2 regions of the Streptomyces sp. NPDC024687 genome follow, and region 2 is predicted to be linked to the other one. Evidence: riboswitches for the same ligand, from Rfam matches in the RefSeq annotation. Region 2 holds a riboswitch; the other holds the start of a gene.
What was found. Region 2 has a riboswitch for S-adenosylmethionine ahead of thrC (threonine synthase). Riboswitches for the same ligand answer to the same signal wherever they lie in the genome.

Region 1 (4,331 bases), on a different contig from region 2:
GCCGGATGAGCGGCACCGCGTACGGCACCGTCGTGCTGCATGTCGCCCCGGAGGCGGCGGCGGGCGGCCCGCTCGCTCTCGTACGGACCGGCGACGTCATCAGCCTCGACGTCGCCGCCCGCCGCATCGACCTGGAGGTGCCCGCCGGCGAACTCGCCGCCCGCACCCCGAACGCGGCCACCGTGGCGGGCTTCGCGAACCCGAGGCGCGGCTGGGAGCGGCTGTACGTCGACCACGTCCAACAGGCCGACCAGGGCGCCGACCTCGACTTCCTCGTCGGCTCCAGCGGCTCGGAGGTCAGCCGCGAGTCGCACTGACCAGGAGCGCTCCGGCGGTCCCGCGTTCGCCCACCTCGTGGACGCCCTCTTGACGTGCGCCCCGGCCCGATCGACACTCCACATGGGAATCCTAGTGAACAGGTAGGGAAACATGGGGCGCCTTGAACCGGCCATCGGCCGAGTGAGCCGTACACCTCGGCCTTCGCCTCTCCTGACCTCCCGCCGGCACATCGACCTGCTGCGTGTCTGCAGCGCGATCAGGGCCCTGGGCTGAGCCCGGCCGCAGCCGCCCCGCCGCCCCGCCGCCCCTCCCTGTACCGACCCCCACTTCCGGCCCGACGACGCTTCCGCCGCGCGTACGTCTGCGCACCGACACCCTGGGGAGACCTATGTCCGTCACACCGCTCGCCCATGTCCCCGCCGGCCACCCGGCCCCCGCGTTCCGGGGCAGGATCGGACGGGACGCGCGCAGTGGGCACTACGCCGTGCCGCGCCGCTACCGGCTCCACCTGGCCGCCGCCTGCGCCGACGGCCTGCGCATCGCCGTCGTGCACAGCCTGCTCGGCCTCGACGACGTCTGTCCCGTGACCTTCCTGGACCCGGTCCCCGACTGTCCGGACGGGGGGCACTCCGCGCTGCGCCCGCTGTACGAGGCCAGCGCGCACCGGTACACCGGCGCGGCCGTCGCGCCGGTGCTCAGCGACGACTGGTCGGGGCGGATCGTCAGCACCCACGCCGCCGACATCACCCGCGACCTCGCCCGGCACTTCGGCGGCGGCCGGCCGGCGCTGTACCCGTGCGGAGCGGAGTCGGAGACCGACGCCGTGGAGCGGATGGGCAGGGCCGTCGAGCAGGCCGCGCAGCAGGCCGGGTCGGCGGGCGGCGCCGCCGCGGACCGCACCGCCGCGCTGGAGCAACTGCTGGACACCTTGGGCTCGTTGGAGCGCTGGCTGGAAGGCCGCAGCTACCTGATCCGGGATCACATCACGGCGGCCGACGTCGAGTTGTGGGTCACGCTCGTGCAACTCGACACCGTGCACCGCGACCACCTCGACGCCGCCGCGGTCCAGCGCATCGCCGACCACCCCACCCTGTGGGCCTACGCCCGCCGGCTGACCGCCCACCCGGCCTTCGGCACCCACCTCGACCTCGACGGCATCGCCCGCCGGCACCACGCCCACTGCCGGGGCCTGGAGGCCGCAGGGGCCGCCGTACAGATTCTGGACTGGGCCTCGCACAGCGCCCGCACGTCCTGACCGTTCCAACTGTTGGACCACGATTGACATTCGTTCGGGCATTTGTCTTAACTACGGCCCAGAACGGTCATGAGTGTCAGCGACATGCCCTGGCTTGCTGACCGGCAACCCTCGCTCGGCGGTGGGGTGCCCCAGGTGACGACCGGACCGGACGGCGTTTCGGTAAGCGCGAGGGCCCCAGGGGCCGGAAGAGCACGGTGACGGACATGTACGCAGTCTCCAGGACGGCCACGCGCCGCTCCCCGGGCTGCGTACAGCCGTACACGGACGTGCTCGTGGCCGACCGGAGCGTCGATCTCCTCCGCGTGAGCAGCGCACTGTGTACCGCACCGGGCCGCGCCCGCTGTCGGGGCTGACGTTCCGCCTCCGCAGCCCCCGCGTTCCTGACGAACACCGCGTTCGCGGTGTGCCGTCGTCCGCCCAGCCCCCGGTGCCCGAGCATCCCGTACTGCCGCCGTAGTACGCCGTGTTCGCCGTGCCCCAGGGGAAACCCGACTCCGCCGGAGCCCCTCATGAGTGAACCCCCAGGCGCTGCCGTGTCCGTCACCGAGGCACCGCCGCAGCCCGACACCCCGTCAAAGCCGCTCGCGGCGCAGCGAGTTCTGCCGCTGCGGCGACCGGGCCGCTGGATCGCCACCGCCGTCGTCCTGGTCCTGACGGCCCAGTTCGTCCACGGCCTGGTGACCAACCCGTTCTACCAGTGGGACCGGTTCGCCTACTGGTTCCTGCGGCCGACCGTCCTCGACGGGCTGGTCATCACTCTGGAAGTCGCCGCCTACAGTGCGGTGCTGGGCCTGCTCGGCGGCATTCTGCTCGCCCTGGCCCGGCTCTCGAAGAGCCCGGTGCTGCGGGCGGTGAGCTGGACCTACGTGTGGGCTCTGCGCTCCATTCCGCTGATCGTCCTGCTGCTGTTCCTCTACAACTTCAGCGCCCTGTACAAGACCCTGAGCGTGGGCGTCCCCTTCGGTCCTGCCTTCTTCTCCTTCGACGAGTCCCGGCTCGCCACCGACATGGTCATCGCGGTGATCGGCCTCAGCCTCAACGAGGCCGCCTACGCCGCGGAGGTGGTCCGCGGCGGCATCCTCTCCGTCGACCAGGGCCAGCACGAAGCGGCCTCGGCCCTCGGTCTGCCGAAGGGCTACCAGTTCCGCATGATCGTCTTCCCGCAGGCGCTGCGCTCGATCACCCCGAACTACGTCAACCAGCTCATCGGCCTCATCAAGAGCACCTCGCTGGTCTTCTACGTCTCCCTGCTCGACCTGTTCGGCAGCGTGCAGTCCATGGGCTCCACCTACCCCGGAGACATCGTGCCGCTGCTGCTGGTCGCCACCGTCTGGTACCTGATCCTGACCAGTGCCGTCTCCGTCGTGCAGTTCTATGTCGAGCGGTACTACGCCCGCGGCGCCACCCGCTCCCTGCCGCCGACCCCGCTCCAGAAACTGCGCGCCGGTCTCACCGACCTCACGGCGCGTGTCCGCAGGGAGACCGCGATATGACCGTCACCGACATCACCCCCGTCGCGCTCGAAGTGCACGGCGTGCACAAGTGGTACGGCACCCACCGGGTCCTGGACGGCGTCGACCTGACCGTGCGGCCCGGCGAGGTCACCGTGATCCTCGGCGCGTCCGGCTCCGGGAAGTCCACCCTGCTGCGGGTCATCAACCACCTGGAGAAGCCGGAGATCGGCTATGTCAGCGTCAACGACGAGTTGATCGGCGTCCGCCGGCAGGGTGACCGGCTGAAGGAGCTCAGCGAGCGCGCCATCCTGGCCCAGCGCAGCCGCATCGGGTTCGTCTTCCAGAACTTCAACCTCTTCCCGCACCTGACCGTCCTCGACAACGTGGCCGCCGCGCCGGTGGCGACCGGCAAGCTCGGCAGGGCGCAGGCGCAGGAACTGGCCCGCGAACTCCTCGGCAGGGTCGGACTCGGTGACAAAATCGGCGCATACCCCCGGCAGTTGTCGGGAGGCCAGCAGCAGCGCGTGGCCATCGCCCGCGCCCTCGCCCTGCGACCGGGAGTCATCCTCTTCGACGAGCCGACCTCCGCCCTCGATCCCGAACTCGTCGGTGAGGTCCTGGCCGTCATCAAGGACCTGGCGACCAGCGGCACCACGCTCGTCATCGTCACCCACGAGATCGGCTTCGCCCGCGAGGTCGCCGACCGGGTCGTCTTCATCGACGGCGGACGCATCGTCGAGCAGGGCCCGCCCTCCGAGGTCCTCGACCGGCCGCGCAACGAACGGACCCGGGACTTCCTGAGCAAGGTCCTCTGAACCCCTTTTCCCACCGCCTGTTTCTCTCAACTCTCTCAACTCCTAAGGACAGCCATGCCCGTTCACCCCTCCCGACGCAGCCTGATACGCGGCATCACCGCGGCGACCACCGTCGCCACCCTTGCGGGCGGGCTCGCCGCCTGCGGCGGTGACAGCGACGCCGCCACCAGGACGACCGACAGCGCGGGCACGGTCACCGTGGGCCGCCTGTCCAACGGCGCCGCCAAGGAGACCACTCTCAAGGTCGCCGAGGTGAAGTCCATCAGCGCCGAACTGCCCGCCGCCGTGAAGAAGAGCGGCAAGCTGGTCATCGGTTCCGGCACCCTGCCCTCCGGTTCCCCGCCGCTGGGCTTCGTGGGCAGCGACCAGAAGACCCTCACCGGCTCCGAGAGCGACCTTGCCCGCCTGGTCGCCGCCGTCCTCGGCCTGAAGCCCGAGGTCAAGCGGTTCACCTGGGAGAACCTCTTCGTCGGCATCGACAGCGGCAAGGTGAACGTCGGCTTCTCCAACATCACCGACACCGAG
Region 2 (4,331 bases):
GCAGGCATTCAGGGGCACGGGGAACTGCGCACAACGCCCGCCCCCACCGGACCCGCAGACGAACACTGCTCGCCCTCCGGAGGCACACGCATGCCGAAGGGCCCGTACCCATGACTCCCCATGGGGTACGAGCCCTCCGAAGAAGAACGAAGAACGACGCTGTTGTTACCCGGCGCGTGCTTCAGCCAGTCGCGAGACGAACCATGTCCGCCTGCGGCCCCTTCTGACCTTGCGAGATCTCGAACTCGACCCGCTGGCCCTCTTCAAGGGTGCGGTAGCCGTCCATCTGAATCGCGCTGTAGTGGACGAATACATCCGCACCACCGTCGACCGCGATGAAGCCGTACCCCTTCTCCGCGTTGAACCACTTGACGGTGCCCTGAGCCATGCCTAACTCCCCTATTACTGGCCCTTGCACGGATCCACACTTCATGGATCCGGGTCAGACCTCACCCCCCACATGGTTGGGGGCGTGCGCCGGAACGCGTCGACCGCGGCTGAATGTATCTGTCCAACTGCCGTCTGCAACAGGTCAATCGGACGAGAATTCCGGACGGAAGGGGTCCGGAATGTAGTGAGAATTCGCCCGAATTCGGGGCAAGTCGGGCCCCACAAAAGGAGCATAAGACGCAAAGAACCCACACACTTTGGCTACTTCTCGTCGCATCCGAAGTCGGAACTCATATGCGTGCGGCATGAAGGAAGCAGCAGGTTCCCCAACTGTACCGTGCTCAACCATAGAGAATTGCCCCCTCCGCTTCTTCGCGGAGAGGGCAATCGGATGAACACTCGGTAATTTCTGTTACCGAAGGTAATGACCAGTCATACGGTCACCCGCCGGCGACCGCCGGGATGATGGAGACTCCGGCCCCGTCGGGCGTCACCGTCTCCAGCCCCTGCTCGAACCGCACATCGTCGTCGTTCACGTACACATTCACGAACCGCCGCAGCTTGCCCTGGTCGTCGAGAACACGCGCCGCGATACCGGTGTGGTTCTTCTCCAGATCGGAGATGACCTCGGCGAGGGTCCCACCCTCGGCCTGCACCTCGGCCTTGCCGCCGGTGTAGGTGCGCAGGATGGTGGGGATGCGGACGTTGACGCTCATGCGAGGCCAGCCTCTCGGAAAGAGTCCAGATTCGGACGGATCGTGGCGGTGAGCCCGGTACCGGCCACCGCGTCCAGGGTCTTGAGACCGTCGCCGGTGTTCAGCACCACCGTGGTCTTCGTCGGGTCGAGGACGCCGTTCTCGATCAGCTTGCGGGTCACACCCACCGTCACGCCACCCGCGGTCTCCGCGAAGATCCCCTCGGTCCGCGCCAGCAGCTTGATCGCGTCGACGATCTGCTCGTCGTTCACGTCCTCCACCGCACCGCCGGTACGACGCGCGATGTCCAGCACGTACGGACCGTCCGCGGGGTTGCCGATGGCCAGCGACTTGGCGATGGTGTCCGGCTTCTGGGGGCGGACCACGTCGTGCCCGGCCTTGTACGCCACCGACACCGGCGAGCACCCCTCCGCCTGCGCGCCGAAGATCTTGTACGGCCTGTCCTCGACGAGCCCCAGCTTGATCAGCTCCTGCAGACCCTTGTCGATCTTCGTGAGCTGCGAGCCGGAGGCGATCGGCACGACCAGCTGGTCGGGGAGCTTCCAGCCCAGCTGCTCGCAGATCTCGTACGCCAGGGTCTTGGAGCCCTCCGCGTAGTACGGCCGCAGGTTGACGTTGACGAAGCCCCAGCCCTCACCGGCCGGGTCGCCGATCAGCTCGGAGCAGAAGCGGTTCACGTCGTCGTAGTTGCCCTCGATGCCGACGAGCTCGCCGCCGTAGATCGCGGCCATGACGACCTTGCCCTGCTCCAGGTCGTGCGGGATGAACACGCAGGAGCGGAAGCCGGCCCGGGCCGCGGCGGCGCCGACGGCGCCGGCCAGGTTGCCGGTGGAGGAGCAGGAGAGGGTGGTGAAGCCGAAGGCGCGGGCGGCCTCGATGGCCTGCGCGACGACGCGGTCCTTGAAGGAGTGCGTCGGGTTGCCGGAGTCGTCCTTGATGTACAGGCCGCCGGTCACGCCAAGCTCGCGGGCGAGGTTGTCGGCCTTGACGAGCTGGGTCCAGCCGGGGTTGATGTTGGGCTTGTCGGCCACGTCCGCGGGGACGGGCAGCAGCGGGGCGTAGCGCCAGATGTTCGAAGGTCCCGCCTCGATGCGCTTGCGGAGCTCCTCGGTTTCGTAGGCCGAGAAGTCGTACGCGATCTCGAGCGGGCCGAAACACTCCTCGCAGGCGAAGACCGGGCCGAGCGGGACGCGGTGGCCGCATTCGCGGCAGCTCAGTGCCGCGGCGGGACCCAGATCGACGGAGTTCGTGGTGCTTGCAACAGTCTGCGCAGCCATGGAGGCGAGGCCCTTTCTCCTCATCTTCCTCACGACGCACTTCGCCGTGAGACGGATTTGGCACCTTCCCGAGTCGGGAGCCTCGCGGAGACGATCGCCAGCGATCGCTACGAGAACCGACTGGAGGGTTGCCGGGGCTTCATCGGGCCGTATCCCTCTGCCCCTCTGGATGAGCGGTATGAAGTTGTTAACGGCGGCCACCCAGGACATGCGATGGTCATCCGCGTTGTTCAAGACTGTAACCGACGACCAGGACAGTTGAGAGAGACGTCCGAACCGCGAGATGACCTACCCATCAGCCGCTTCCAGCGGCGGGCACGCTAAGGAGCCGCGCACTGTGCTGAACGAAGTCGAGCGCTGGCTGGCCACCAGGTCCTGGTCCGCGACTGATCGCCCGCTCCACCGGATCATGGCCGCGAAGCGGAGCTCGGGGCAGACCGTCAGTGTCGTCCTGCCCGCGCTCAACGAGGAGGAGACGGTCGGTGACATCGTCGCCGTGATCCGTCATGACCTCATGCAACAGGTCCCGCTCGTCGACGAGATCGTCGTCGTCGACTCGGGATCGACCGACCGTACGTCCGAGGTCGCGGCCGCGGCAGGCGCGCGGGTCGTCCACCGCGACGACATCCTCCCGCGCATACCCGCCGTGCCCGGCAAGGGCGAGGTCCTGTGGCGCTCCCTGCTGGTCACCAGCGGGGACATCGTCTGCTTCATCGACGCCGACCTGAAGGAGTTCTCCTCGGACTTCGTCTCCGGCATCGTCGGCCCGCTGCTCACCGATCCCGGGGTCGACCTGGTCAAGGGCATGTACGACCGTCCCCTGGGCGGCGCCGCCGGGCAGGGCGGCCGGGTCACCGAGCTCATGGCGCGCCCGCTGCTGAACATGCACTGGCCGCAGCTGGCCGGTTTCGTGCAGCCGCTGGGCGGCGAGTACGCGGCCCGGCGCTCGTTGCTGGAGCAGCTGCCGTTCCCCGTGGGTTACGGCATCGAGCTGGGCATGCTGGTCGACGCCCTGCACCTGGTCGGTCTCGACGCCCTCGCCCAGGTCGACGTCGGGGTGCGCAAGCACCGCCACCAGGACGGTCAGGCCCTGGGCCGGATGTCCGCGGCGATCTACCGCACCGCCCAGCTGAGGCTGGCCCGCGGCCATATGATCCGGCCCGCCATTACCCAGTTCGAGCGGGGCCGGGACGGCTTCGAGCCGCGGACGTACTCCGTGGACACCGAGGAGCGGCCGCCGATGGTGGAGATCGCGGAGTACGCGGAGCGGAAGGTCGCGTAAGTGCGCGGAAGTGCGCAACCGCACGTTTGAGCGTTTGGGGGCCGGGCTAGGTTGAGGCGTATGGCGTCAACCAACAGTGCTGCTCAGGTGCTGGTCGCGTCCAACCGCGGCCCGGTCTCGTACGAAGTGCGCGAGGACGGCTCGCTGCATGCCAAACGCGGTGGCGGCGGGCTGGTCTCGGGCCTGTCGGCGATCGGCTCCGACGCGGGCTCCCTGTGGGTGTGCTCGGCGCTCGGCGACGGCGACCGCGAGGCGGTCCGGCGCGGGGTCGGCGAGGCGGGGGTCCGCATGCTCGACATCCCGGCCGACGTGCACGCCGACGCGTACAACGGCATCGCCAACTCGGTGTTGTGGTTCGTCCACCACCTGCTGTACCAGACCCCGCTGGAGCCGTCCTTCGACGCGGAGTTCCGGCGGCAGTGGGCGTCGTACGAGACGTACAACCGCGCGTTCGCCGAGGCGCTGGCTCAGGAGGCGGCCGAGGGGGCGGCGGTCCTGGTCCAGGACTACCACCTGTGCCTGGTGCCGGGGATGCTCCGTGAACTCCGTCCCGACCTGCGCATCGCCCACTTCTCGCACACGCCGTGGGCGCCGGTGGACTACTTCCGGATGCTGCCCGACGACATCGCGGGCCGGCTCCTGCGCGGCATGCTGGGCGCCGACCGG

Region 1: another riboswitch for S-adenosylmethionine. It lies ahead of ACZ39I_RS08825 (amino acid ABC transporter permease); the one in region 2 lies ahead of thrC (threonine synthase).

The regions. Positions count from the first base shown of each region.
Region 1 is NZ_JBVHLJ010000002.1:528,420-532,750, reverse strand. Features, by position in the region: gene ACZ39I_RS08840 (IlvD/Edd family dehydratase) at 1-317, shown strand, start outside; gene ACZ39I_RS08835 (putative leader peptide) at 430-552, shown strand; gene ACZ39I_RS08830 (glutathione S-transferase C-terminal domain-containing protein) at 668-1,534, shown strand; SAM riboswitch class IV at 1,600-1,709, shown strand; gene ACZ39I_RS08825 (amino acid ABC transporter permease) at 2,047-3,030, shown strand; gene ACZ39I_RS08820 (amino acid ABC transporter ATP-binding protein) at 3,027-3,806, shown strand; gene ACZ39I_RS08815 (transporter substrate-binding domain-containing protein) at 3,861-4,331, shown strand, end outside.
Region 2 is NZ_JBVHLJ010000006.1:450,923-455,253, forward strand. Features, by position in the region: gene ACZ39I_RS25625 (cold-shock protein) at 182-388, opposite strand; gene ACZ39I_RS25630 (MoaD/ThiS family protein) at 831-1,106, opposite strand; gene thrC (threonine synthase) at 1,103-2,383, opposite strand; SAM riboswitch class I at 2,401-2,559, opposite strand; gene ACZ39I_RS25640 (glucosyl-3-phosphoglycerate synthase) at 2,721-3,665, shown strand; gene ACZ39I_RS25645 (alpha,alpha-trehalose-phosphate synthase (UDP-forming)) at 3,726-4,331, shown strand, end outside.